2 regions of the Candidatus Enterococcus dunnyi genome follow, and region 1 is predicted to be linked to the other one. Evidence: a T-box and tRNA genes for the amino acid it is inferred to sense, from the RefSeq annotation. Region 1 holds a T-box; the other holds one or more tRNA genes.
The links. A T-box is a leader RNA that pairs with one kind of tRNA and senses whether it is charged. The one in region 1 lies ahead of leuS (leucine--tRNA ligase), so its partner is inferred to be a tRNA-Leu.
Positions count from the first base shown of each region.

Region 1 (10,787 bases):
CATTTGTATTTTTTATAGTGGCTTCGCCTTTCAAATTACTGGCATTGATATCACCATTCATTGTTTCAATAGTCGAAGTTCCTTTCACTGATTCTAGAGATATGTCGCCGGATGTAGTGATTGCAGACCAATTCAACGCAGCGAAATCATTGAGGTTGATATCTCCGTTAGTTGTCTTAAATGTAGCTTTATCTGCATGAACGTCTGTGTAGACATTTAAGTAACCATTTGTTGTCTCAAGAGCTAGTTTCTCAGTATTGAGACTGTTTGCATCAACATCAGCATTATCAGTTTTAACAGTGATATTCTTTGCGTTGATTCCTGAAAGGTTGATTCTACCAGAAGCTTTGCCATCAACGATAATTCGTTCAGCATTGTCTGGAATCGTTAAAGAAACAGATGATCCTCTGTCAAAACTAAAAAAATCAAATTTCATGCTGCCCAGCTTCTTTTCATCCCTGTTTCCATTAGCTGAAATGAGAAGCTGTCCATTTTTCTCGTCAACCTTTAGCGCACTTTTTATTGAAATAGGAGCATAGCTGCGTGTATTCATCACAACTTTATTTGTGCTTTCAGTACTGATATAATATTCTGCATTTCCCGCAAGCGACAAATGGATTTCTTTTAGATTTTCATTCTTCTTAACGGTATAACTTTCTTTTTTTGTATCCGTCATGGATTGCTCAGCGCGTCTAAAGTAAACTGCACTGCCGATCCCGCCTATAATCATCGTTACTACACCAATCGTTAGAAAAAAAGCAGTAGTCTTTTTCATATCATATATCTCCCCTTAAGACACGTATATTCCATAGCATATACCGTTTTAATACTTTGCCGAAAAATCTTGTTAATGGCGCTAAGATCAGCAGACCGATAATACCTGCACCGCAAAGAAAGACACTAACAAACATTTCGAACATTGATGCATCATTCAAACCGGTAAAAATCGAAATCCCGCCTAGAATTGGAGAAAACAAGAAAAGAATTGCTGCAAACCAACCAGAAAAGAGAAGCATAGCAAAGCTGAATATAAACCAAAACATTAAAAGAAAATTTAATAAAATAACACCAGATATCTGACAAAAACGGACGAATCCATTATGTTTTGGGCGCTCATATGACTGATAGGCTTGATCATATGGATGCTCCGCTGTTTCCTCATAATACTCATAACTTGTTGCAGGTGGAATTTCCTGCCAACCGTCACGCTCCAATCGCTTTTCAGGAACAGTGATATCAAATTCCTCTAAAATCTCTTCAGCGATCGTTCTAGGCTTTCCTAGATCTTTGGCGATTTCTTCTTCCATTTCTCCATTCGCCAGCCGCTCATCAAATATATTATCGTATTTTTCTAAGATAAAGGCTTGCTGTTGTGCCGTCAATGGTTTCAAATAGATCTTTAATTCAATTAAAAAATGCTCTTTATTCATCCTTTTTCCCCTCACTTTATTAACCAATCGGATTACTTCCTCTTCACTATAATTTCTTTTGCAGTCAATAACAAGACTTTGCGAAAAAAATCAGCCTAAGGTAAAGAGGGATATCAGACCTGAGACCTAGATTTTGCAGAGAAAAAAATTAGGGTATAAAATGAGTAAAAGATCCCAAAAAAAGAAAGGAAAAAAGAACATTTAAATGATCGGACGGAGAAGTATATATTAAAAAAATATTCTATTTTCAGCTGAAAAAGGGTATACTATAATTCAAGGTATACTTTTTTAGAAAATTCGGAGGACTTACTATGGAGAAGTACAAACTATCGAGAAAAGAGCGGAGGAAAGCCGAACAAAACAAGCTTGCTGCCGAACAGTTGAAAAAAGGTACGACTGTCTTAAGCTCAGCAATCGTTGTTTCATCGATTGCCGCGCCGATTGCAGCACCTAAAATTGCAGAAGCAACGGAAGAACAAACACCAAATGCTCAGATCAGTTACTCAGAGACACCTACACATACAGGAGACGTTCAATCACAAACGACGACTGACCCTAACGATTCGATGACAGAAGACACTCAGGAAACATCTTCAAGTGAAGAAACAACTGAAACAACAGATTCATCAGAATTAAATACATCAGAAACAACTCAAGGTACTGAGGAAACAACAACTGAAACAACAGAAGATCTGACTGAAACAACTGATTCTTCTACAGATGAGGCTGATGCTCTACCAGAAGTATCTTTACGTTCCTTTGCAGCAACGACAAGAAGCATTAGTCCAAGTGCGTTTATTGCAGAAATTTCCGGACATGCTCGTTCTGTAGCTTCAGCAAACGATTTGTATGCTTCAGTGATGATGGCTCAAGCGATTCTTGAAAGTGATTGGGGCAGAAGCACATTATCTGCTGCACCAAACCATAACCTGTTTGGAATCAAAGGCAGCTATCAAGGACAGTCAGTTACGATGCAAACCTGGGAAGTCTATAACGGACAGTGGGTTCAGGTGAATGCTGCATTTAGAAAATATCCTTCCTATTCAGAATCATTCAGCGATAATGCCTATGTGCTGAAAAATACGTCATTTCAATCCGGCGTTTATTATTATTCAGGTGCATGGAAAAGTAATACCAATTCATACAGAGATGCCACTGCATGGCTGACAGGACGTTATGCAACAGATCCAAGCTATAATACAAAATTGAATAATATTATTACGACATACAATTTGACACAGTATGATACACCAGCAACTGGTGGTAATACGGGCGGAAACAATAATAACGGAAATACTGGCGGCAATACAGGTGGAAGTTCAGGTAATACCGGCAACACAGGAAATACAAGCAGTCAAAATGTGACTCATACAGTAAAATCTGGAGACAGTCTTTGGGCCTTGGCCGCTCAATATGGCACATCTGTCGCAAATATCAAAAGCTGGAATGGATTATCTAGTGATATGATCTATGTTGGTCAAAAATTGATCGTCAAAAAAGGCTCTGGAAGTACAAGTGGCGGAAATACTGGCGGTAATAGCGGCTCGACAGGCAATACTGGTAATTCCGGCAACACGAGCACATCAAATACGTACTATACAGTAAAATCTGGTGATTCACTGTGGGCAATCGCAAATGCGAATGGCACAAGTGTTGCAAATATCCGTCAATGGAATAATTTAAGTGGCGATATGATTTATCCAGGTCAAAAGTTAATTGTCAAAAAAGGTTCTGGAAATACGAACAGTGGGAATAGTGGTTCGACAGGAAACACTGGCAACTCAAACAATTCTGGCAACACAGGTACTTCAAATTCCACGTACACAGTAAAATCCGGTGACTCATTATGGGCAATCGCAAATTCAAATGGTGTGAGTATCGCAAACTTACGTCAGTGGAATAATTTAAGTGGCGATATTATTTACCCAGGTCAAAAATTGATTGTGAAAAAAGGTTCTGGGTCTGCCAGCAGCAACAATAACTCATCAAGTAATACAGGTAGCTCAAGTACTAACTCTGGTTCAACAACTGGTTCTTACACAGTAAAATCTGGTGATTCATTATGGGCGATAGCGAGTGCAAACGGTACGAGTGTTGCCAATCTGCGCCAGTGGAATAATTTGAGCGGAGATATGATCTATCCAGGTCAAAAATTGATTGTCAAAAAAGGCGGTAGTTCAACAAGCTCATCTTCTTCATCAAGTAATCAAGGGAATACCCAAAGTGCAGGCGCGCATAAAGTGAAAAGCGGCGATACTTTATGGGGACTTGCTCAAAAATACAATACAAGTGTTCAAAAAATCAAACAGCTGAATGGTTTATCCAGTGACGTGATTTATATTGGTCAGCAATTAAAAGTTAAATAAAACAATTGAATTTCTAGTAGAAGTTTGATAGTATGAGAACACATAATTGATTCATAAACAGTGAAAAGGAATAGTAGAAAGAACCATGTTTTAGAGAGCGTATGGCTGGTGAAAATACGTACAGAAGCTTTTGAACTCGCCTTTGAGTTATTTTACTGAACAAATGAAAGAAGTACAGGGGAACTCTGTCATTTCTTTTCATTCTAATTAAGTAAGATCGGTGACGGCCGTTATAACGTTTGAGGCTTGTATAATACAAGTGAACTTAGGTGGTACCACGTTGCTTATCAAACGTCCTATAGGAAATATTTCCTATGGGACGTTTTTGTTGTGAATCACTACGACTGGCTTCGCCAGAGTAGATGATGAACAATACTTGGCGACCAAAGGGAGCGAAGTTACCGTACTAGTGAATCACAGCACTTCGATCAGAGGAAAGGTTAGAGACTGCGCACCTGAGAAACAAAAGCTAAAAAATCGACCTTATCAAAGCCGATGATGCACAATACATGGCGACCAAAGGGAGCGAAGTTACCATACTAGAGAATCACAGCACTTCGATCAGAGGAAAATTTCAAGAGCTACATACCTGAGGAACAAAAGCCAAAAAAATTGGCAACATCAGAGCTGATGATAGAGAATAAATTATGTGGGAAGCACAAATCTTTTACAATCTGGCTCTGCAGACTGATCGAATCATATTTTTCAAGGACAAAAGCACGACCACCAGTTAAAAAAGGATAAAAAAGTTATTTATAAATAGGAGGAGAAAACATCGTGAGTTACGATCACAAGAAGATTGAAAAAAAATGGCAAAAATATTGGGCGAAAAACAATAGCTTTATCACCCACGATGATCCAAACAAAAAGAAATTTTATGCACTGGATATGTTTCCATATCCATCAGGTCAAGGACTGCACGTAGGACATCCAGAGGGCTATACAGCTACAGATATTTTATCTCGGATGAAACGAAGCCAAGGATATAGCGTTTTACATCCAATGGGATGGGATGCTTTTGGTTTACCAGCAGAGCAATATGCGCTAGATACAGGAAATGATCCAGCTGAATTCACAAAGAAAAATATTGAAACCTTTAAACGTCAAATCAACTCATTAGGTTTTAGTTACGACTGGAATCGTGAGATCAATACGACTGATCCGGAATATTATAAATGGACACAGTGGATTTTTACTAAGCTGTATGAACATGGTTTAGCTTATGAAGCAGAAGTTGCAGTAAACTGGGTACCTGAACTTGGAACAGTTATTTCTAACGAAGAAGTGATCGATGGCAAAAGTGAGCGCGGCGGATATGATGTCGTCAGAAAACCAATGCGTCAATGGATGCTGAAAATAACGGCTTATGCAGATCGTTTGTTAGATGATCTAGAACTAGTGGACTGGCCGGAAAGTATCAAAGATATGCAGCGTAACTGGATCGGTCGCTCAGAAGGTGCGAATGTTACCTTTAAAGTAGATGGAACGAATGAAGAATTTACTGTTTTTACAACAAGACCTGATACATTATTTGGTGCAACCTATACGGTGTTAGCTCCAGAGTTAGCATTAGTAAAACAAATAACTACACCAGAACAAAAAGAAGCTGTTGAAGCTTATATCGATGCTGCATCGAAAAAATCTGACTTGAATCGAACGGATTTGGCCAAAGAAAAAACTGGCGTCTTTACGGGTGCGTATGCAGTAAATCCAGTTAATGGTGCGAAAATCCCAATTTGGATCGCAGATTATGTACTGGCTTCATATGGAACGGGAGCAATCATGGCTGTTCCGGCACATGATGAACGTGACTATGAATTCGCTAAAACATTTGGTATCGAAATCATTCCAGTATTAGCTGGTGGAAATATTGCAGAAGCAGCATTCACAGGAGATGGTACTCATATCAACTCAGGCTTTTTAGATGGTTTGAATAAAGAAGAAGCCATCGCTAAAATGAATGACTGGCTGGAAGAAAATCAAGTAGGGAAAAAAGAAATCAGTTATCGTCTACGTGACTGGTTGTTCTCACGTCAACGTTATTGGGGTGAGCCAATCCCGGTGATCCATTGGGAAGATGGCACAACAACCACTGTACCTGAAGAAGAATTACCACTAAGATTGCCAAAAACAGACGACATCAAACCAAGTGGTACAGGAGAATCTCCTTTAGCTAACATCACTGAATGGGTCAATGTCGTTGATCCGGAAACAGGTAAAAAAGGTAAACGGGAAACCAATACTATGCCGCAATGGGCCGGTAGTTCATGGTACCATTTGCGTTATGTTGATCCGCACAATAAAAAAGCACTTGCTGATTATAAAAAATTGGAACGTTGGTTGCCTGTAGATATTTATATCGGTGGAGCGGAACATGCTGTATTGCATCTACTATATGCTCGTTTCTGGCATAAATTCTTGTACGATATCGGGGTAGTGCCTACTAAAGAGCCTTATCAAAAATTGTACAACCAAGGAATGATTCTAGGCCAAAGCTTCCGTGATAGCCGTGGCGCTCTTGTTCCTACAAATATGGTCGAAAAACGGGATAATGTTTGGGTGAACATCGAAACAGGAGAAGAGCTGGAAGAAGCACCGGCAAAAATGAGTAAATCATTGAAAAATGTGGTGAATCCTGACGATGTCATTGAAAAATATGGTGCGGATACTCTTAGAATGTATGAAATGTTCATGGGGCCTTTAGATGCATCGATTGCTTGGAGCGAGAATGGATTAGAAGGCAGCCGTAAATTCTTAGATCGTGTATGGCGTTTGATCGTTGATGAGGATGATAAGATGCGTGATCGGATCACAACGGTCAATGATGGTCGCTTAACAAAAGTCTATAACCAAACAGTGAAAAAAGTTACGGAAGATATGGAGAATCTGCATTTCAACACAGCTATTTCTCAATTGATGGTTTTTGTGAATGAAGCGAATAAAGTTGATGTATTGCCTTATGAGTATATCGAAGGTTTTGTTCAACTTTTAGCGCCAATTGCGCCTCATATCGGTGAAGAACTTTGGGCAATCTTAGGAAATGAAGAAAGTTTAACGAATGCACCGTGGCCAACATATGATGAAGCAGCCTTAGTTGAAGATGAAGTTGAAGTCGTATTCCAAGTCAATGGAAAAGTTCGAGCAAAATTAAATGTTCCTAGAGGAATGAGTAAAGAAGAACTGGAAGAAAAAGCATTAGCGGCTGAAGAAATACAATCGTTTATTGAAGGAAAAACAGTTCGTAAAGTGATTGTCGTTCCTGAGAAGCTAGTGAATATCGTAGCGAATTGAGTAATAGAGTAAAATCAATAAAAAAGGTCTTGTTTAACAAGGCTTTTTTTATTACTAAAATAGGAATGGAGGGATAGAAATGAAGGTAATCAGTCATATGACATTCATTGTCCATGATTTAGAAAAAGCAACACAGTTTTTTGAACAAATTTTTGGTGCGAAAGAAGTCTATTCCAGCGGAGAAACAACATTTTCGATTGCTAGAGAAAAATTTTTCCTGATCGGAGATCTTTGGATCGCAATTATGGAAGGTGAACCGCTGCCGACAAAAACATACAATCATATCGCTTTTAAGATTGAAGAAGCAGATTATGAGTTGTATTTAGAAAGAATCGATCGATTGGGATTAGAAATAAGAAAAGGTAGAATGCGTGTCGAAGGAGAAGCTAACTCCATTTATTTTTACGATTTTGATAATCATCTGTTTGAGTTGCATACGGGGACATTAGAGGAACGCTTAAAACAGTACCAAAAAAAATAAGTGCGCATTGAAGAACTTCATGATACAATCAATGTATCGATTAAAAAGGTGGTGAATAAGTACGATGGTCAACATGTCAAAAATAACAGCAAGCAATTCATTTATGTTAATGTATCTGGCTTTTTGTCATGTCATTATTTCCAATTTTTTATTCCAAGGCACAAGTGTGTCCAATTTAGGATAATCAATTGAATAAAACAGACCATTCAGACTTATTTACTTAAAGAGTATTCATGATTAAATAACAAGTCGGTGTTAGAAGCATTAGCACTTACAATAGTAGATGACTGTGAAGGTTGAACAAAAATTGTTCAACTTTTTTTGCTTACTTTAAAGTAATGTTCGGAGAAAAATAACTATCTAGAGACTTTTTTGATTTTTTGAATACCGTTTAAAAAATAGAAAATTCAAACCTCAAAGTATAAGCAATCATTTTGTTGATCTGTCTGAATGGCAGAAAGAGGGAAAAATGTTAATACAATTACAAAATATAACTAAAAATTACGGTGGTGTTCCATTATTTGAAGCACTGAACCTGCAAATCGACAAAGGAGAGAAAGTTGGATTGATCGGCAGTAATGGTTCGGGTAAGTCAACACTACTAAAAATAATCACGGGTACCGAATCCCCAGATCTAGGAACTGTCAGCCGTAAGAAAAACAGTAAGATCGGCTACCTAAATCAAATTCCAGAAGCAACAGAACAAGAGGTGAAGCATTATTTATTAGAAACGTTTTCTGCTTTACTTGAGATTCAACAGCAATTGAGTTATTTAGAACAGAAAATGACTGAACCAGAATGTCAATTGGAACAAATTTTAGCTCGATACGGACAAAAACAAGAAGAATTCACTCAAGCGGGCGGCTATGAAATGGAGAATCGTTTAACGATGATCGCAAATGGTTTAATGATCGCTCATCTTTTAGAGAAAAAGGTTTCTGATTTGAGTGGTGGAGAATTAACGATCGTAGCATTAGCAAGAGTTCTATTACAGGAGAATGAGCTTGTTTTATTGGATGAACCGACCAATCATCTTGATGCACAAAGGATCTCGTGGTTGGAAGGATATCTAGCCTACGAAAAGACTGCATATCTGATCGTTTCACATGACCGTTTCTTTTTAGATAATGTTGTTCAAAGAGTCATTGAGTTGGAAGATGGACGAATTCTTGAGTATAAAGGTAATTATTCAGCCTATAAAAAACAAAAAGATGAACAGCTCGAGAAGTTGAGAAAGGACTTTAATGAGCAGGAAAAAGAAGTGAAAAAATTAAAACAGTCGATTCGCCGTTTTCGACAATGGGGTCATGAAGGAGATAACGAGAAGTTTTTCAAAAAAGCAAAACAGCTGGAAAAACGGTTGGAAAAAATCCAAACAATCTCTAAACCAAAAGAAGAATCAAACAAAATTGGGAAGAATTTCAAAGAAACAGACCGTTCAGGGAAAGAAGTGCTTTTATTTAAAGGTGTCAGCAAAAGTTATGGTGATCAGTCTTTATTTACTCAGCTTGATTTCTCATTATTCTGGCAAGAACGTGCTGCTGTTATTGGGGAAAATGGTGTTGGTAAAAGTACTTTACTCAAATTGGCCTTGGACATGGAAAAGCCGGATGATGGCGAAATAAGACATGGAACAAATCTTAAAATCGGCTATTTATCTCAAGTTATTGACTACCAAAAGACAAAACAGACCATCCTCCAGCATTTTAGTGAGAGCTGTTCGCTATTGGAACAAGAAAGTCGCCAGATTCTGTCTAAATATTCATTTTATAAGGACGATGTGACGAAACAGGTTCGCTTTTTGAGTGGTGGTGAAAAAATTCGCCTAGAATTGGCTAAGCTGATGTACAACGAAGTAAATTTTCTTGTATTAGATGAGCCAACGAACCATTTAGATATTGAAACTAGAGAAGAAATCGAAGAGATTTTACAATTATTTAAAGGAACGTTGCTTGTCGTTTCTCATGATCGTTTTTTTCTACAGAAAATGTTTACTACATTTTTTGTGATTGAGGGAAAAGAAATCAGAAAAATAGAAGGAAGTTATATAGAAATCCTAAGTTAATATTTAAAGTGAATTGGCAAGAGATAAAGAGGAGGTAATCCCACTTTATCTCTTCTTTTTAATTTTTTTTTTCACTTTTTGAGCTAAAAGAGAATCGTTATAAAAATAGAAAGAAAAACATAATAAAAAGTTTTGATGATTAAACTTAAAGTTTTATCAAAAACAAATGTAATTATTCAGAAAAAATAAAGAATAACGAAATTAAATTGATATTAATTAGAAATTACAATACAATGATAGTTATAGTAGATTCGTTATAGTTTTGTTTTTTTACAAGAGTAAAGGAGGCAATCGTGAAAAAGAATGTATCGCATGTCTTGATTTATTTTTTGATTCTGCTGATTTTCCCAAGCGATTGGTCCTACGCTTTAGAGGCAGAACCAATACAAGATAAGGAAGAAATAATTACGGAAGAAACTGCTGGATCTTCGGAGCATACAGAGCTATCTTCTGAATCAGCTGACCCTGATTTGGATGAGCATTCAGAAGAAAGTAGTGAAAATTTACCTGTAGATAAAGTAGAAAATAAAGAAATAAACGACAAAAATTTAGAAGAATTTCCATCAGATGATGTTGAATTGGATCAGACAAAGATTTCTCGGGCTGCTGTGCAGGCAGAAGATGGTTTTTGGCTAGTCGATTCAGCTACAACGCTAACAGAGTATTTGAAGGATAGTCAAAAATTAAAATTTCGTCTAACGAATGATCTAAATTTGGGAACTTCGGCTTTTCAATTGAAATCAGGAATGATCATTGATGGAGCAGGGTATACGATCACCTATAATAAAGCAGGTACAGCTGCTCAAGGCTTTTATACTAATCAGGCAGATGCTGTAATTGAGATTCGAAATACGCAGTTTGGTAATCCTGATGGCTCAGGAGCGGTTGGGTATTATGGTATCGTTACTGGCTCTGCTACAAATGTCACACTTATCTATGACTCTATTTCCTACTATTCAAATAATGGACAGATGATCTATAACCCTAACGGTTCGGTCATCATGAGAGGGAATAATACGATCGATCAAAAAGGAACGAGTACATACTCCCAAGAATGGGCAGAGATCAATTATGTAGAAATCGAGAATGGACAAACAACTATTGAACATTCATCGAATCAGACAAGTGCGTTTATTTGGTCGACAGGAACTGCT
Region 1 is NZ_CP147246.1:2,554,305-2,565,091, forward strand. Features, by position in the region: gene A5889_RS12020 (DUF4097 family beta strand repeat-containing protein) at 1-775, opposite strand, end outside; gene A5889_RS12025 (DUF1700 domain-containing protein) at 777-1,430, opposite strand; gene A5889_RS12030 (muramidase family protein) at 1,742-3,796, shown strand; T-box leader at 3,848-4,098, shown strand; gene leuS (leucine--tRNA ligase) at 4,574-7,087, shown strand; gene fosX (FosX/FosE/FosI family fosfomycin resistance hydrolase) at 7,167-7,568, shown strand; gene abc-f (ribosomal protection-like ABC-F family protein) at 8,038-9,633, shown strand; gene A5889_RS12050 (hypothetical protein) at 9,927-10,787, shown strand, end outside.

Region 2 (10,787 bases), 1.6 Mb from region 1:
TGCTCATACACCCGACCGCCAGGCAATAATAATTCATCCACACTTTGATAACCGCCTAAAGCTGTCTGGATGATTTGCTGCGACAATACATTTGAACACAAACGCATCGATGCCAACATATTCAAGCCTTCAATATATCCCTTCACATGTTTTTTATTTCCACTCAAGACCATCCAGCCGCAACGGAAACCAGCGACCCGATGTGATTTAGATAGACCATTCAAGGTCACGACAAAAAGATCAGGGGCAAGTGTTGCGATCGGAATATGTGTCAATCCGTCCATGACCAAACGATCATAAATTTCATCTGAAAAGATGATCAAATCATTCTGTCTGGCGATTTCAACGATCTGTTCTAAGATTTCTTTTGGATATAACGCACCTGTTGGGTTATTAGGATTGATCAACACGATCGCTTTTGTATTTGAAGTAACTTTCGCTTTAATATCATCAATATCAGGATTCCACTCTGCTTGTTCGTCACAAATATAATGGACTGGGTTGCCTCCAGCTAAAGATACAGATGCCGTCCACAGCGGATAATCCGGCATTGGGACTAAGACTTCATCTCCATTATTCAGCAAGCCCTGCATACACATCGTGATCAATTCACTAACACCATTTCCCGTATAGATGTCGTTAATCGTCACATTAGGAAAGCCTTTGACCTGACAGTATTGCTCAATCGCTTTTCTAGCTGAGAAAATTCCTTTTGAATCAGAATATCCTTCTGAATTTCTGACATTTGTTATCATGTCACGCACAACTTCATTCGGTGCATCAAAACCAAATGGCGCAGGGTTCCCAGTATTCAGTTTTAAAATGCGGATGCCTTCTTCCTGCATTCTATCTGCTTCTTCTAAAACTGGACCTCGTACATCATAGCTGACACCGTCTAGTTTATTGGATTTCTCGAAATTTCTCATACTGTCTCCCTCATTTTCAAAAAATTTATATGTTTAAAGTTACGCCACTCAGAAAAAAAAAGCAATCAAAATTTGGAAAATTTCTAAAAAAATTTCCTTTTTTGATTGCTTCTATTCTTATTCGACTGAAAAAATAAGCCCCGCTGCCTTCATCTTTTGGACTCAGCTTTATAGACCAAAGGAAATTTTCTCACCTTGTCAGTCTCTTTTATACTTATACACTCTTGCTTCGTATGGGGCAAATAGAGTGTGTTGATGAATCTCATGATCATCCAAATTTGAAAGCAAGAGTGTCCACTCTTCAATACGAACATTTTCTGGTAAATCTGCCGATGCGAATTCTTTTGATAGATTGATAATCACAACATAGCGCTCTTGTTCTAAACGGCGCCCATAAACAAATAATTGAGGATGTTCCGGTAAATAAAGTTTGTAGCTGCCATAAATCAGGGCATCGTTTTGATTTCTAAGTTGAATGACTTGTTTGTAAAAATTCAAGATCGACTCTGGATCGTTGGTTTCATCCAGTACATTGATCTCTTGTTTGTTTGGATTGATTTTAAGCCACGGCTCTCGTCTTGAGAAACCTGCAAATTCTTCCGCTGTCCATTGCATCGGTGTTCTCGCATTATCACGTGAAGTTCTGCGGATCACAGCCATTGCAGTTTCTTCATCCAATCCGGTTTGGAGCATGTCATAATAGAAATTTTTTGTATCTACCGCATCGATGTCGTCGATTGAACGAAATGGCATATTCGTCATACCGATCTCTTGTCCCTGATATATAAAAGGGGTTCCTTGAAGCAGTAAAAACGTCAAAGCTAAGGCTTTAGCAGAAGCCTTCCAGAATACCGTCTCTTCACTTCCAAAATTTGAGATAGAACGCGGAATATCATGATTTTCCATATAAAGAGCATTCCAGCCACGTCCATCGCCTAAGGCTTCCTGCCAAGCAGTCAATGTCTTTTTAAAATGGATGACATCCAACTTTTCCTGCTCATTTCGATTCCACAATGAAATATGGTCAAATTCAAAGAGCATATTGAAGTAGCCAGTTTCTGCTCCGACCCATTGGTGAGCTTCATCCGCACTAACACCATTCGCTTCTCCTACGGTCAGGATATCCCGCTTTTTAAATACATCACGTAATTCTTCTAAATGCGTTTCAATTCCTTGAACATTTTTATAGGGTGCGTGAGGGTCATCTCCAGATATGGTTTCAAGCGGTGCTTTCTTTATATGAGAAATGGCATCCACTCTGAACCCATCGATTCCTTTATCCAGCCACCAGTCGATCATCGTGAATAGTTCTCTTTTCACTCGTGGATTTTCCCAGTTTAAATCCGGTTGTTCTTTGGCAAATACATGAAGATAGTATTGATTTGTCGTTTCATCATATTCCCATGCAGAACCACCAAAGATCGAAACCCAGTTATTCGGCGGACCATCGATCGTTCCATCCGCCCAGATATAATAATCTCTATAGTCATCTTTGATCGAGCTACGTGACTCTAAAAACCACGCATGCTGATTAGATGTGTGATTGATCACTAGATCCATGATGACTTTGATCCCTAACTCATGGGCCTCTTTTAATAACAGTTCAAACTCCTCCATCGTACCAAATGTTGAAAGAATTTTTTGATAATCACTGATATCATAGCCATTATCTACATTAGGCGATTCATAAATAGGGGTGATCCAAATAAAACCGATGCCGAGGTCTTTCAAATAGTCGAGTTTTGAGCGAATGCCATTCAAATCACCAACGCCATCATTTGTTGTATCCATAAAACTTCTTGGATAAATTTGGTAACCAACTGCCTCTTTCCACCATGCTCTTTTAATGTTCATTTGGCTCACCTTCAATTCTCAATCTTATTTCATTCCATTATATAAGATATCAGAAAAAAGCGTATGTAAAATGCCCATACGCTTTTTTATCGATACATTGTTCGTTCTATTCTAGTTGATTGGTGTTAAATCAATGGAATAAGAAGTTAACAAATCAAAATACAAATCATTATTTAATGAGATATAATAAGTTTTCCCTTCTTCTAAATGAAGTTCTCTTTCAAAGTAAACTGAATCTCCGGCTTTTTTCATCTCGCTAAAGTCAATACTCAGCAACTCTTCCTCATCACTAGAAAGTCTAAAGCTTCCATTCCCACCTGCATTAGAAAGTAGTATCAAGTTCAGTAAGTACTCATCACTTATAGCAGTAAATTTCATTTGCTCAACATCATAAGGATGGTCAAACTGGCCTAAAATGGAAACGTTACTTTCAATTTGCTTATACTCGCCCCAATCTGGAAACTCATCTACTTTAACACTTGAATAAACTGTCTTTCCTTCAACTTCATAGACGATCCTTGCCGAACCTTCTCCACTTGCTGTAATAACACCATCTTGATTGATTGAAAAGCTAGGTACATCATCTAAAAGTCTCCAGTTTTCCCCAGGAAGCTGATATGAATCCCCAACATGATCCAATGTGATATGTTCAGAATGAGCACCGATTTTCGTTCCACCCCAAGAGCTACCGACCACAGTCTTTCCAATCACTAAGCCACTGATCAACATAACCATACCAAATAAACCAACACTAATAAACTTTTTCATCCATATCCCTCACTTTCATATTGATAGTTAATTATATCATAAACGACCTTATGACAAAAAAAACAAACAAAAAATTCTGTGTTCGGATAATGAATAAAAATAAAAAAAGAGCATCTCTGCTCTCAAAATTTATGCGGCCAAGAAGACTCGAACTTCCACAAAATTTAGTTCGAGTTTCTACATTGATAAATCGCTATATATCAACATCCCTAAATTAAAGTATCTTATATCTTTAACATTTCTTTTTTTCGTCATCTCCCTTTACAAAACATACAAAAAATGATGAACCTCGAAGTTCATCATTTTCCATCTTCTGTAATAGTTGTTAGTTTTTTAGAAGTATTTTCAAACGTTGTTTTTGCTTTTGTTACCCATGCCCCTTTTGCAGAGGTTTGAAAGTTTGAAATATAGTTTGCACTACTACTTTTTAATCGTTCTACTCGAGCTTGTCCCATGCTTTTAACAAGTTGCTTTTTCGTTTCTGCTGTTTGAACACATGGGGGAGCAACCATGCCTCGTATCAGAGCTTTTTCCAGTTCTTTTCTTAATCTTTTTAACTCTAATTTCATTTTTTCACTGCTCATTTTCTTTTTTCCGCTCCTTTTCTTTAAAAAGAGTAAGTTCATCTTCTATTAATCGGGGTTGTTTCTTATAATGAATCGTATTTTCTTCTTGTTTATTTTCTAGTTCTTTCATTGCCTGATTAACAACCCTATCCCCATCATCTTTACATTGTTCTAATAAATGATAGATTCTGCTCATATTTACTGGTTCGCTATATTCTGCTTGCTGATAATGATAGCGATAATTTTCTGCAAGATTTTCTAACTCACGACTAAATTTTTGCTTTTCATAAAAAGCTTCTTCTATCTCTTCTTCAATCTTTCTTTGGTTCTTTTCATACTCTGATTCTAGCTCTGATAATATGTTTATATATGTTCTCTCCATGAGAGTTTATCCTCCTATTTGTCTCGCTAACTCTTGGTCTGTTTCTACTTGTTTATTTATAGATGATTGTATTTGACCAATTAATTCATAGTATTCTTGTTGTATTGAAGATAATTCTGATATTTTTTGTTCATATTCTTCTTTTGGTTCTATTCGAACAATTGGCTCTGTTGCACCACCACCACTTAAAGAATCTAATACTTCTCCTTGATGTAATGTAGAGCCTATGGAGTCGGCTGTTTTCAACGTATCAGTCCATAATTTATCGGAATCTTTCTTTGCTTCCCGATACATTTTTTTGATATCATCTATTTCAATTTGAAGAGTTTTACTCATTCCTTGTGTTAATATCAGTGCTTCGGACGCATCCAAATAAATTTCTTCTGAAGCAGACAGACCTCCTCCGCTTTTTAAAAGCTTTGCCCGTAACACATCCAATGCTTTTAATTTACTCCGAGTATCTGTTTGAACTTTTTGTTGAGCTATATAAATTTTATTTAAATCAGGTGTATGTTGACGAATAAATTCTTGTTCTTTTTTTGTTAAAAAACCAGTGATTTCATGGGCTTTCCCATTTTTTATAACAATAATCTTCCCTGGATAGACACTCCCACCTATTCCAGAAACTTTATTTAATGGATCATCTTCGGATACAAAATAAATAATATTCCCCTTATAACCACTTAACAATTTCTCAAGTTCTTTTGCATTCGATAAATTTCCTTTTGTCGGAACACTCGTTAAAACATTCATCAACGGTGCAGAATTGTAAAGAATGATATTCGGTACATTATGCGCCATACCCATAATAGTTCCATTTCTTCCGCCTAAAGAGTGCCCCGTAACTGTATCAATATCGTAGCCATTTGCTTTTAAATCGTTCATAAACTTGTTACTAGCATCAAAATATGCTGACGAAGGACCGTCTCCTTTAAAGGCTATATTCCCCCATTGCCCAACATCTTTAGAACCTTCTCCAAAAAAACCATTATCAAAGTTAGTACCTGCAAAACCAACCACTACTTTTCCTGTATTGTTATCTAGAAATGCTACACCACTTGAACTTGTTTTAGAGTCGTAGAATGCATCTACTAGTTGGAGATTAGAAGGAAATTTCCCTTTTTCTTGTAATGTATCAATTTGCCCCTGAACCTCTTTTAAAGGTATGTTATTAAGTAATGCATTTTCTACTTCATAAGAAATTGTTGATACCGCACTGGTTGCTTCAGTATCTTTTTTTATCCCTTTATCTTTGACTTCATATTTACTCACTTGTTAAATCCTCCTCAGAAAGAGGTTGAAAATCAATAGAATCTGTGAAAAATATACTTAATTTTTTATCAAATCTAAATTCTAACTGTTTATAACCAACCGAGTTACCTTCTAAGTCCCCAGTTCCTTTCAACAACAAAGTAGGTGATTCATCTGTTACAATATCATAATTGCTTCTCAATGCTTGGACATTGGAATCTTCATTTGTCAATTGATATTCTAATTCATACATTGGAACTTCCGGATTATACATTTTTTTTATATTTTTATATTTATCTAATTTATCAAAGTTTCCATACTGGACAAAGAACTTGAATTTTTCAACCTTCTTTTTAATTTCTTCCTCTTGTACATCTCCTAATAAATGAAAACCACTACCATCGTATATAACTGGATACTTTTCTTTCTCAATAGGCTTACTTAAATCGTTAGAAATTTTTCTAGTATAATAAAACCCTTTCGCTTTTCTTGTATTTCTATTAATCCTTAGTAACATACCTTCTGTGAATAAATCTCCTTCTTCTGTTTTACTCATTGAAAAGTCAGAATTTAACACCCAAACCCCCTTGTCATTCTTATCAAACTCATCATCTCGGTAGCCTTCCATATCGTAGAAACTTTCCAGATTTGGTGTTGGATACATTGCTAATACCTTATCAAAACTTTGTTCAATTTCTGCTTTATTTTTTTTTTCACATCCAGTTAATCCACTCATTATCATTAGTCCTCCTATAAATAAATACAATTTTTTCAAAATACTTTCTCCTCCTAAACAGGATGAAATTTATTTACACCTTAATCAAGATTTATTTTACCAAAAGTAGGATGCAATAGATAGTTATATATTACATTTTCGTTATTCAATTTTAAATATTATTACTGATTTATGGATAAAAAAAGGGATAGTATACTTTACAACATACTATCTTCTCCTATTTAGTATTATTATATTAAACTACGTTATTAATTTCCTGTTGCAATGCAAGTACAGCATTAGGATTATCATATACACATTTTGCATCAGCAAATTTAAAAATCACAATTGACCAACTATGTATACTATAATTTTTTCCATTCAAATCTAATTTCTTCATAGCTTCTGTTGTTGATTCTATTTCTTCAATTACATATCCTTTTAAATACTAAATTTTACTAATGTGAATACCAACTATAGTGCAACTTTAAAAACAATTCCAGATAGTTTTAGAACTTCAATGTTTTTATTAAATACTATGTCTATCTCCAAGAGGGATCCAACAAAAAATTAGAGTAATTAACGTAATCGATTACAATAGTTCTCTAAAAAATATCACATCAGAACTTTTAGGAAGAAATAAAAAAAGAGTGATAAACCTTATCACATCAAGGTTTACCACTGAATGATGCGGCCAAGAAGACTCGAACTTCCACGGGAGTACTCCCACCAGCCCCTCAAGCTGGCGCGTCTGCCATTCCGCCATGACCGCCTAACAAGATTCGGCAAACCGCATCTGCCGAACTCTTTTAGTATAAAATACTCAATTATCAAAGTCAATCCCAGAGTAAGTTGGACCTACTACTTGCGTTCTTTTGCTGTAAAACTTGTGACCTCGATTTGAATCAGCCCAGTTCCTAGAACTTGTTTATCCGATAGATCAAAATCCATTCGTTTCGTTTCATGCTCCATCAATTTTAATAAAGCATGTCGTTTACGCTCTAAATCAATTAAAATAGTGGCTATTCCTTGCCCAATGATACTTCTATAATGATAGGTATACTTTGCTGCGTCATCAGCTGTAATCAGCTTATGACGACAATCCATCTCAAAACCGATCTTGGGGTTTGCTTTTAGTAGTGAGAGTTTTTTCCCTTGTCGTGCGCCATGAACATATATAAACAATCGTTCTTCGATCCATTCGTAGCCAAAATTTACAGGGACGATATAAGGAAACTCTTGATCAAAAAATGCTCATCTCGCGACATGAGCTTCGTCTAAAATTTCATCAATGATTTCTTTGTTGACTACCTCGAACTCTTTTCTGCGCATGTTCTCACTCCTTTTTTAGCGTACGTACTCATAATGATAATGATCACTCAATTTTTCATAGGCAGACAGGACTTCTGTCGGAATTTCTAGCGATTCTATATAGCCTGCTCCCTTTGGACCATAACCATTACGATCATCTCTCAAACGAGGGATTTCACCTAAAACTAGTGAGAGAAAATAGTCTTTTGTCCAAAGACCGTTCAGTTGCTTGGCTTCAAAGGTCAAGGAGGTATCGATCGTTTTAATATATGGAATAAGTGGTACTGCATTTGTAAATTGACTGCCTGATCCTCGCCATTCTTTCTCAAAAGTAGCTCTAAGCCTTCTTTGCAGAATAGGGTCTTCCAATAGCAGCACACGTTGAGGGGCTAAATCATGTTCTCTAATTTTTGCTAATGAAAAGCGGGCATTTTCACCTGAATTTTTTGAGCGGGTCTCTGTCAAAAATAGTGTTTCGGACAAACCATATCTTTCTTTAAAATAGGTGATGTACATCTCCGCTTCACTCGTAGCTCCTACTTTGACTCCTTGATCTTCGAAGTTTTTTGCTAAAAAGGGCGTGGCATGTCCGACTCCGCCGACCACCATGACTTTAGAGGTACGCTTACTCTCGTACAAGTGAATCAACTCATCTGCCAGATACGGCAAACTATTTCCAGCTAAAATTGTCAGGTCATAGGTGCCTTCGATTTTTTCTTTAGCAGATAGATACTCAATGACTGTATTCCAATACTGTATCATCGTCTCTCTCCTTTTTATATAAGACAGGAACTGGGACATAACTTTACGAGTTACGACCCAGTCCTTTAAAAACGAATAAATGGTAAAAACAAAAGCAACCATCAAGCTATGCTTTGATTACATCAGCTAGCGTATAACGTTTCACCAGTGAAGCTAGCAAAATTCTATGTGCTAGAGCACTAAGCGTTGAAACCCTTGGGAGGAAACTAAGATCATAATCATAGTTCAATTAGTTTTCCACGACACTTTCCGCAGACAAATCGCTGTGTATTGATTCTACGTTTACGTAATATCAAAGTTTGGCATTTTTCACATTGGTATTGATGGTACGACTGTGGTTTTTGCTCTACCAGCGGCCGAACATAGCGGCTGCCTCCGGTCTGTTTCAATAGTGCTTTAAATTCTGCATCTTTATGCTGATACCCTTTACCTTCTAAATGAAGATGGTAATGACACAATTCATGCTTGATCACATTCACTAATTCTGGTTCTCCGTAACGTTCAAAAACTTTCGGATTAAAATCGATGTTATGTGACTGTAAATGATAGCGTCCGCCAGTTGTCTTCAGTCGTCGATTAAAATATGCCTGATGACAGAACGGTTTACCAAAATCAGCTAAAGAGATTCTTTCAACTAACTCTTGCAGTCGCTGATCATTCATTTCATCATTATCTGAACGATATTCTTTTGAAGAACTGTTCAAGATCACTCTTTCCTTTCAGTTTGCGGCAGCATCGTTAAGCTGATGCGCCCTTTCTTCGTATCGACAGCTTCTACCCAAACAGTGACCACATCACCTACTGCAACGACATCCGTCGGGTGTTTCACAAATTTAGTACTAAGTTTAGAAATGTGCACTAAACCATCCTGTTTCACACCGATATCTACAAACGCGCCAAAATCGATCACATTACGAACAGTACCTTGCAGTTCCATACCTGATTTTAGATCTTCCATAGACAAAACATCTTTTCTTAATAGTGGCGCCGGCATTTCGTCACGCATGTCTCGTCCTGGCTGAATCAATGCTGCAACGATATCTTTTAGCGTCTCACTTCCGACAGCCAATTCTGATTCTACTTGTTCCAATGATAAATGCTTAAGTCCTTGGGCGGCCTCTGAGGTACCAAGCTCTGTCAGTTTGATTCCTGCTTTTTCTAAAATTGCTTTTGCAGCATCATAGCTTTCTGGATGGATACCTGTATTATCTAAAATATTTTTTCCGTTTGGAATACGCAAGAAGCCGATTGCTTGTTCATACGCTTTTGGTCCTAAACGCGGCACTTTTTTGACTTGGTTACGAGCAGTAAATGCGCCATTTTCATCACGGTAAGTTACGATATTTTGGGCAGTCGTTTTATTTAAGCCAGAAATATGCTGTAATAATTGCGGACTAGCTGTATTTACATTGACTCCTACTTGGTTGACTGCAGTCTCTACAACGAAATCCAACTGTTCTGCTAAGCGTTTTTGAGACACATCATGTTGATATTGACCCACTCCGACTGCTTTTGGATCGATTTTCACTAGCTCTGCCAATGGATCCTGTAAACGTCTGGCAATACTTACTGCACTTCTTTCTTCGACCTGTAAATCAGGAAATTCAGTTCGTGCCACTTCACTTGCAGAATATACTGAGGCACCTGCTTCATTGACGATCACATAAAAAACGTCGCGTTTGATTTGTTTCAATTGTTCTGCAACAAACAATTCTGATTCACGGCTGGCTGTTCCATTACCGATCGCTACCATTTCTACTTGATGTTCTTCGATCAACTTGTTGAAAATCGAACCAGCTGCCGCTCGTTTTTCACCTGAAGCTGGCTTATGAGGATAAATGACTTGAATGGCTAAAACTTTTCCTGTAGCGTCTACTACAGCCATTTTACATCCCGTACGATAAGCTGGGTCAAAGCCTAACACAACTTTGCCTTTCAATGGCGGCTGCAATAGAAGATTACGCAGATTTTCACCAAAGATCGAAATCGCCTGCTCATCTGCTTTTTCTGTCAATTCATTGCGAATTTCCCGCTCGATTGCTGGACCTATAAACCGTTTATAGCTGTCTAAAAAGGCAGCTTCTACATAAGGAGCAGTTGGTGATTGGTTATCCGATATCAACTGACGTTCTAGGTAGTTTTGAATTTTTTCTTCATCAACGAACAATGAGACTTTCAAGATATCTTCTTTTTCACCACGATTCGTTGCTAAAACACGGTGTGAGACCATCCTTTTTACAGGCTCAGAAAAA
Region 2 is NZ_CP147246.1:678,275-689,061, forward strand. Features, by position in the region: gene A5889_RS03210 (pyridoxal phosphate-dependent aminotransferase) at 1-926, opposite strand, end outside; gene A5889_RS03215 (glycoside hydrolase family 13 protein) at 1,125-2,780, opposite strand; gene A5889_RS03220 (hypothetical protein) at 2,892-3,548, opposite strand; gene A5889_RS03225 (hypothetical protein) at 3,848-4,132, opposite strand; gene A5889_RS03230 (hypothetical protein) at 4,122-4,496, opposite strand; gene A5889_RS03235 (hypothetical protein) at 4,503-5,768, opposite strand; gene A5889_RS03240 (tandem-type lipoprotein) at 5,761-6,522, opposite strand; tRNA gene A5889_RS03245 (tRNA-Leu) at 7,152-7,234, opposite strand; partial or broken gene A5889_RS03250 (pyridoxamine 5'-phosphate oxidase family protein) at 7,324-7,704, opposite strand; gene A5889_RS03255 (YdcF family protein) at 7,810-8,535, opposite strand; gene A5889_RS03260 (SprT family protein) at 8,754-9,197, opposite strand; gene A5889_RS03265 (Tex family protein) at 9,242-10,787, opposite strand, start outside.
Region 2: it encodes a tRNA-Leu, which carries the amino acid that the T-box ahead of leuS (leucine--tRNA ligase) is inferred to sense. The anticodon was not compared.